DNA from 3 places in the Paenibacillus sp. UNC217MF genome. Region 3 is predicted to be linked to each of the others. Evidence: a T-box and tRNA genes for the amino acid it is inferred to sense, from the RefSeq annotation. Region 3 holds a T-box; the other regions hold tRNA genes.

Region 1 (2,273 bases), on a different contig from region 3:
GGATGTGGAAGTAGATGGCTTGATGTTAACTGAAGGGCAGTTCGTCATGTTGTGGATCGGGTCAGCAAATCATGACGAGTCTGTGTTCAAGCAGCCAGATCTCTTCCATATTCGTCGTCAGCCGAACCCGCATTTAGCGTTTGGTCATGGTATCCACTTCTGCCTGGGGGCCCAACTTGCACGGCTGGAAGCGAGGATAGCGTTGAATGCAATGCTCGATCGTTTCCCGAACTACCAATGTGATCATTCCAAGCCGTTGAAGCGCATCCAGAGCGAGTTTATGTTCGGTTTCGAGTCATTGCCGATCATTCTTACCTAAGTAAACCTAGCTTTTCGTTATTCATGTCAGTTGAAATAAGCAATAAAAAACAGCCTCTCTACATGCAAAATAGATTGCATGAGAGAGGCTGTATCACGTTTACTGTTTACTCTTTGCCAAGAACCTTATCAACCAGACCGTATTCATACGCTTCTTGGGCAGACATGAAGTAGTCGCGATCCGTATCGCGCTCCACGCGCTCAAGTGGTTGACCTGTGCGATCCGCCAAAATTTTGTTCAACGTGTCGCGCATCTTCAAGATGCGCCGTGCGCGAATCTCGATATCGGACGCTTGCCCTTGTGCTCCGCCAAGCGGCTGATGAATCATAATTTCGCTGTTCGGCAGGGCGAAACGCTTGCCCTTGGCACCTGCATTAAGCAGGAACGCTCCCATGGAAGCTGCCAAGCCCACGCAAATCGTAGATACGTCCGGCTTGATGTGCTGCATTGTATCGTATATGGCCATGCCGGCTGAGATTGAACCGCCTGGGCTATTGATGTACAAATGAATATCCTTCTCCGGGTCATCTGCAGCCAAGAACAACAGCTGGGCGATAATCGAATTCGCCACGAGATCGTTCACTTCTGTTCCGAGGAAGATGATGCGATCCTTCAACAATCGAGAGTAAATATCATAGGATCTTTCGCCACGATTCGTCTGTTCAACAACTACGGGTACATAACTCAAGATAACCCCTCCTAACTAATATCATTACACATTCAATATAAAGGACTTGAAACAAAAAGTCAAAGATGGTCAAACTATGTAGAGAAAAAAACATCTTTCGTTTCGCTTCTGCAAAATTCAAGATGTTACTTCCGTGCTTATTCACCTAAATATATGCGTAACGTAGCTTCTTATCCTGTACCAAATAAGGACAGGAGTGTAAATGGCGCGCCCGCAAGGAATCGAACCTTGATCTCAGGCTCCGGAGGCCTACGTCATATCCATTGGACCACGGGCGCATTCATACAAGAGCAAAATTTATTATATAAGAAAGCGTATAACAAAGTCAAGTGAGCGCCACTGAATATTTATTAAAAACGGGAAGTTTGGAAGTGCCCACTGATTAGTGGGATACAGAGATGATTGTATTGGCACCGCAGAAAGGGACTTCGACGATAATTAAGGTTTTAACTTTTAAGGAGGGAACGGTTGAATTCTTTCTATAATAAGTGGACGGTGCCGAATAAGGTGGATGTTGCCCGATCTAAGTGAGCAATGTCGATGGCTAAACTACATGGGGACGTAGAGAGCCAACAGGATGTGAAGGAAAGCTCAAAACTTTTGTAAACACAGGTACGAGCAGGGCATGATGTCCGTCATTAATGTCTATACTGAGGAATGTCTAAAATTTTTGCGAAATATGTATTAACTTGTCGTATTTTGGGTTAATTACATCATAGGCAGTCGTATGCCCTTCTAGATATGTTGTCTGATAATGAATAACTTCGATATTGCTTGCTTATTATAGAAGTTGTTTATAGGCAGAGAATTCGCGGTTTTGGGCGCAAAATCAGGGGTTCAGGATACTTGCAAGTTGCTGCGTTATTCGGTAGAATAGTGGTGGGACAAAAAATGTAGAGATGGGACGTTTTTAGTCCAATGGTTGCTTATGGGAAGCAGGAGTGGAGAGAATGCGTGAGTGGTTAGAAATACAGAAGCGACTTCTACCTGAACTCATTGAACTGTTGAAGAAGCGTTACACCATCCTGCATCAAATCATGTTGTCCGACTCCATTGGGAGAAGAACGCTGGCAACGTCATTGCAGATGACCGAGCGTGTGCTCCGTGCAGAGACCGATTTATTGAAGGCGCAAGGCCTGATTGATTCGGATAACACGGGTATGCGAATCACTGATGAAGGCCGGCAACTTGTCCGGAAGCTGGAATCCGTGATGGGCGAATTGCTCGGGATGCGCCAGCTGGAGGAGAGTATCCGCCAAGCATTCG
Region 2 (2,273 bases), on a different contig from region 3:
AAGGAGTTAAGATTCTCCTCTTTGAGCAGTTTAGCCAAAGCTTCATCAACACCCGGATCTTCTGCTGCTGCAAGCTGCTCAAGAATAAGGAGCTTGCGGTCATCCATCTCTCCCTCTACAAGGGTAGCAAACAATCGCTCTGTATATTGTCCGTCCGCATTCAGCTTCTGCTGGAATTGGCGTCGCAGGATATCTTGTTCGGTCTCTTCAGACTCCTCTTCCGGTGTGGACTCCGGCCAACTGGCTATTCCCTCAGCCATATTCAAATCACGGGCAGCACGTTCTGCCTCCGGGAACGCCGACACGAGCCATTGCAGCAGCGCGTCCCACTCTTCCCGAATCCGTTCGTCCTCACCATCACATGTCAGCAGGAATTGAAGAAGGGCAATTGCTTCGCCGTAACGCTCAGATTCCAGCATCCGTGTCAACTCAATTTGGTAGTAATCATGAGTTTTCGGAAACAGGATGACATTATTCTTTGCCGGCTCTTTGTAATCTTCTGTCATACGAACACCTGCTTTCTGTACTGCGCCTATGTATTACGATAATCTCTCCTATGTATGCAGCTCGTTCTCCTTCAATTAGGTGAGCTTCTTATATGATGTATTATACCATATTCACTCTTTATCCTGCGCGGTCACCATATGTGCTTTCCTAACACTCAAACTGTAAAAGATATGTAAATTAATATTTTTTTCATTTTCCTATTGCTAAGAGTCAATTTCTTTGATACAATCATTTATGTTCTAAATTTAACTTATTCATGTCCCAGTAGCTCAGCTGGATAGAGCAACGGCCTTCTAAGCCGTCGGTCGGGGGTTCGAATCCCTCCTGGGACGCCATTCATTTGCTTACTAATATACATGAACATGCCTCACAGAACCTTTTATTGGTTGGTGAGGCTTTTTTTTATTTCCCACTCACATCGATCCCAGAATACCTCTGCATGAGAGGCTCTGCTTATCGCAGAGCCTTGTATAATTGCCGCCTTCTTTTGATACAGAACTTACTTATTTTCTTATTTACTTATTGTGAAACTCCCAATGGTTCTTCTCGCCTGGATGCTTGAAGTTTTTCGATAATACGGCATCCGCATGTTTCTTTTGATGGGCATATTTATTGCCCTTGTTTTGCTTGAATTGCTCTGACATCGTTTCTCACCTCCCTTCATCGTTCCTTGATCATTTCTTTCCACGAAGCCGATGATAAGAAAGCGAACCATTTCCGCTGCATGATAACGGATAGCATTACGTGTCTAATTGAAACAACTCATCCACTGCTGCTCGAACTTCTGTGGAACCTAAGACAGCATCAACAATCGAATCGCGATCACTGCAGCTGATTTCGTTATTGCTTATCATGAATTCCTCCGCAGCGATTTCCTCGAAGGCGTTATGCAAATTGTTGTCATACCAATCTGCTTCATAATGCGCATCGTTGTGCAGAAGGCGAACAATCTCATAACCACCATTTCGTACAGGAGCCACATACGCAAGCAGAGGAGTCTCCTTGTCATCATCAGGGATAAGTCCTACTTCTGCACACAGACGCCCTTCGATTTCAACAGGACGACGAAATTTCGCAGCCTTAAATTCCATTATTGACTCACTCCTTATTTAAAATTTGCTCCACAAACCGCTTGGTATCAGTAGTCCCGAATTTGTATATGTAGGCATATACTTTGTTGAGGTTATGCTGATACGGAACGTTAATCGTATCATCCGATAGGCTTGTCAATAACAAGAGGCTATCCCGCATCTGATCCGTTTCGGCATCCCCCACTTCATTCAGCAGCCTTTGAAGCTCATCCCTTTCCGCTTCATTTACATGGACTACAAATTCATAACTCCCTGCATGTTGTTCCGCAACAACAGAATGATTCTGTACGGATACATAATAAGGCTGACGCTCCATGGAGCACCTCCTTTCCATTTAAGGGCCATTGCCTCGCCCTGTTTACTTCGGGGTTCAGCTTTTATGTGAAGCTTTTTTTATCATCTCCCGATGGACATACATCTTATGCCGATTTGCGCATACCCATGGTATTATCTCAATCTTCCAGCATGCCGGTGCTCGTTCTTCCGGTTGGACAGATTGGTGCGGAAAGGATGAACGTAACATGTGTGGAATTACAGGATGGATTGACTGGAACCGTGATTTGACCCAATGTTCTGGTGTTGTCGAACAAATGACCGCAACATTATCCGCTCGTGGGCCGGATGCGAAGGGAACATGGTTAACCAGTTCATGTGCGCTGGGGCACCGGCGCTTAT
Region 3 (2,273 bases):
CCTGTGCCCACTCATATCCCATCTTGGTAAGCACAGCGAATACCTGCTGAAAGTGCAGCTGCTGCTCCGCGCCAACTACATAAATCAGTTTGTCAGCCTTCATGACTTCCTTACGATAGATCGCCGTTGCCAAATCACGTGTCGGGTAAATCGTTGTTCCGTTGGATTTCAATATCAAGCATGGCGGCATGCCCTCATCATCCAAACGAACGACCATCGCCCCATCACTTTCTTCGAGCAATTGAAGCTGCTGCAAATGAGCGACGACCGCATCCATCTTGTCATTGTAGAAGCTCTCGCCAAGAACGTGGTCAAAGTGAACGCCGAGTCGTTCGTACATGCGGTTGAATTCGACCATACTTGCGTTAACGAAATACGTCCACAGCTGTACGGTCTCTGCATCGCCCGCTTCAAGTTTGCGGAACCATTCGCGCGCCTCGTCTTCCAGCTCCGGCTGCTGAGCCGCCTCCTCGTGGAATCTTACATACAGCTTCAAGCTCTCACGGATTGGATCTTGGCGCAGCGTATCATCATCCCCCCACAGCTTATAGGCCGTAATCAGCTTGCCGAATTGGGTCCCCCAATCCCCAAGGTGATTCACCTTCAACACTTCGTATCCTGCGGCTTCGTACAGGTAAGCGAGCGCATTTCCAATCATCGTAGAACGCAGATGACCGACATTGAACGGCTTCGCAATATTCGGGGACGACATATCAATAACGACACGCTGCCCCTCTCCGATCGACAACTTGCCGAATAACGGCTCCTGCATGCGAGCAAGACAAGCCTCGCCATAGTAATCTTGATCAAAACATACATTCACATATCCGCCAGAGGCTTCCGCTCGTATCCGAATGTTATCGCTCTCTTGATTGATGCGTTCAGCAAGTTCCACCGCAATCTGCTGCGGAGAACGTCTCCACTGCTTCGCCAATGGGAAGCAAGGGAACGCCAAGTCGCCCAGCTCGCTCTGCGGAGGTACTTCCAAGGCACGTTCGATGTCTGCCCCGTTCATGTTCATTATAGGTTCTAGTACTTGCGCGGCAATTTCTTTTAGCATAGGTTCCTTCTCCTCCTGTTGTTGGTTACGGTTCGCAACACGTCAAAAAGCCCCCGTCTACAAAGAGACGGAGGCTTGAATCCCCGTGGTACCACTCTACTTGACCCTATCCGGAAGCTTGTTGCTCCGAAAAGAATCCACTCAATAAATAACGGCTGTCGCCGGGCTCCCCTACGTCCCCATATATAAGGCAGTTCACAGAGCCAACTCCCGGGTCCGCTTCCTCTTCATTCCGTATCGGCTTCCACCATCCCGATTCGCTGCAGCACGGATTGTGCAGAGTACTCTCCCGTTCAACGTTGTTGCGTCGATTTTCATTTTACACATTATATCCAGAACAATTAGGAAAAATCAACCTATCACATGCATTATTTCAGAAAAATATTTCTTACTCTGCCGCCATTCGAGTACATAACGTCATGACCAGTAATGATTCACATCAAATTCGAGTCTCATTCTACTACTATCCGGCCAGCATCGATTACCGCATTGTATACTTGCGATCCTCAGTTCCATTCAATTCGACCGCAATATCTAGATAAGATTGCTCAATAAATTGGCATACATCTGGATAGATTAGAGGCTTGCCTGTTATATAGCGGCGATCTGGCGTTCCATGATCACGTATTAACAATTCACTGATCACTCTTGCACTGCCAACACCGGTCTCCACATATTGCTTCACGGCCGCCCGTTCAGCAGCAGTAAGCCCATTCCCAGCATTACTAACTTCTTGAACCACAGCAGCAGGCTCGGGCTCCGTCCACGACCATAAGTCGAACTCCTCTAGAATCGGTGCAGGAGCAGGTGCAGGTTCAGGAGCTGCGCTAGGCTCGCTTGTCTTAGGCGAAGGTGAAGCATTCCTCACCACCGGCTTGCGTCGCAGCATATTGATCTGCTTGTCCAACAAGGGCAGTCCAAGCGACAATTGCCGTTGTAGCTGTTCAGGCAAATCTGCCACAGAATAGGCATCTGGTGCAGGTTGCCAATCGTTGGCTATCTTCAACAGGATCTCATCAAGCTCATAATCAATGGCCTCGAATCCCTTCTTAATCGTCGCCACGATTGCAGCATCAATCCCTAAGTGCTCCTTCAAGTGCTCAATGCCGAATTTTTTGATCTCGCCTGTTTTCCGGTTTTTTACCTCATGCTGATATCGAAGAGAACGGCCGCATTCGCATCGCAGCTCTGGACTTATCGTCCCCGCATCTTT

What was found. A T-box is a leader RNA that pairs with one kind of tRNA and senses whether it is charged. The one in region 3 lies ahead of argS (arginine--tRNA ligase), so its partner is inferred to be a tRNA-Arg.
Region 1: it has a tRNA-Arg gene. The T-box ahead of argS (arginine--tRNA ligase) is inferred to sense a tRNA for this amino acid. The anticodon was not compared.
Region 2: it has a tRNA-Arg gene. The T-box ahead of argS (arginine--tRNA ligase) is inferred to sense a tRNA for this amino acid. The anticodon was not compared.

Annotation. Positions count from the first base shown of each region.
Region 1 covers NZ_KK366029.1:43,828-46,100, forward strand. The annotation lists gene BP95_RS0124530 (cytochrome P450) at 1-319, shown strand, start outside; gene clpP (ATP-dependent Clp endopeptidase proteolytic subunit ClpP) at 426-1,007, opposite strand; tRNA gene BP95_RS0124540 (tRNA-Arg) at 1,211-1,285, opposite strand; gene BP95_RS0124545 (sugar-binding transcriptional regulator) at 1,958-2,273, shown strand, end outside.
Region 2 covers NZ_KK366030.1:244,190-246,462, reverse strand. The annotation lists gene BP95_RS0128030 (hypothetical protein) at 1-506, opposite strand, end outside; tRNA gene BP95_RS0128025 (tRNA-Arg) at 766-842, shown strand; gene BP95_RS34370 (hypothetical protein) at 1,023-1,151, opposite strand; gene BP95_RS0128015 (hypothetical protein) at 1,248-1,598, opposite strand; gene BP95_RS0128010 (hypothetical protein) at 1,606-1,914, opposite strand; gene asnB (asparagine synthase (glutamine-hydrolyzing)) at 2,120-2,273, shown strand, end outside.
Region 3 covers NZ_JMLT01000003.1:30,537-32,809, forward strand. The annotation lists gene argS (arginine--tRNA ligase) at 1-1,060, opposite strand, end outside; T-box leader at 1,121-1,366, opposite strand; gene BP95_RS0100200 (DUF3895 domain-containing protein) at 1,542-2,273, opposite strand, start outside.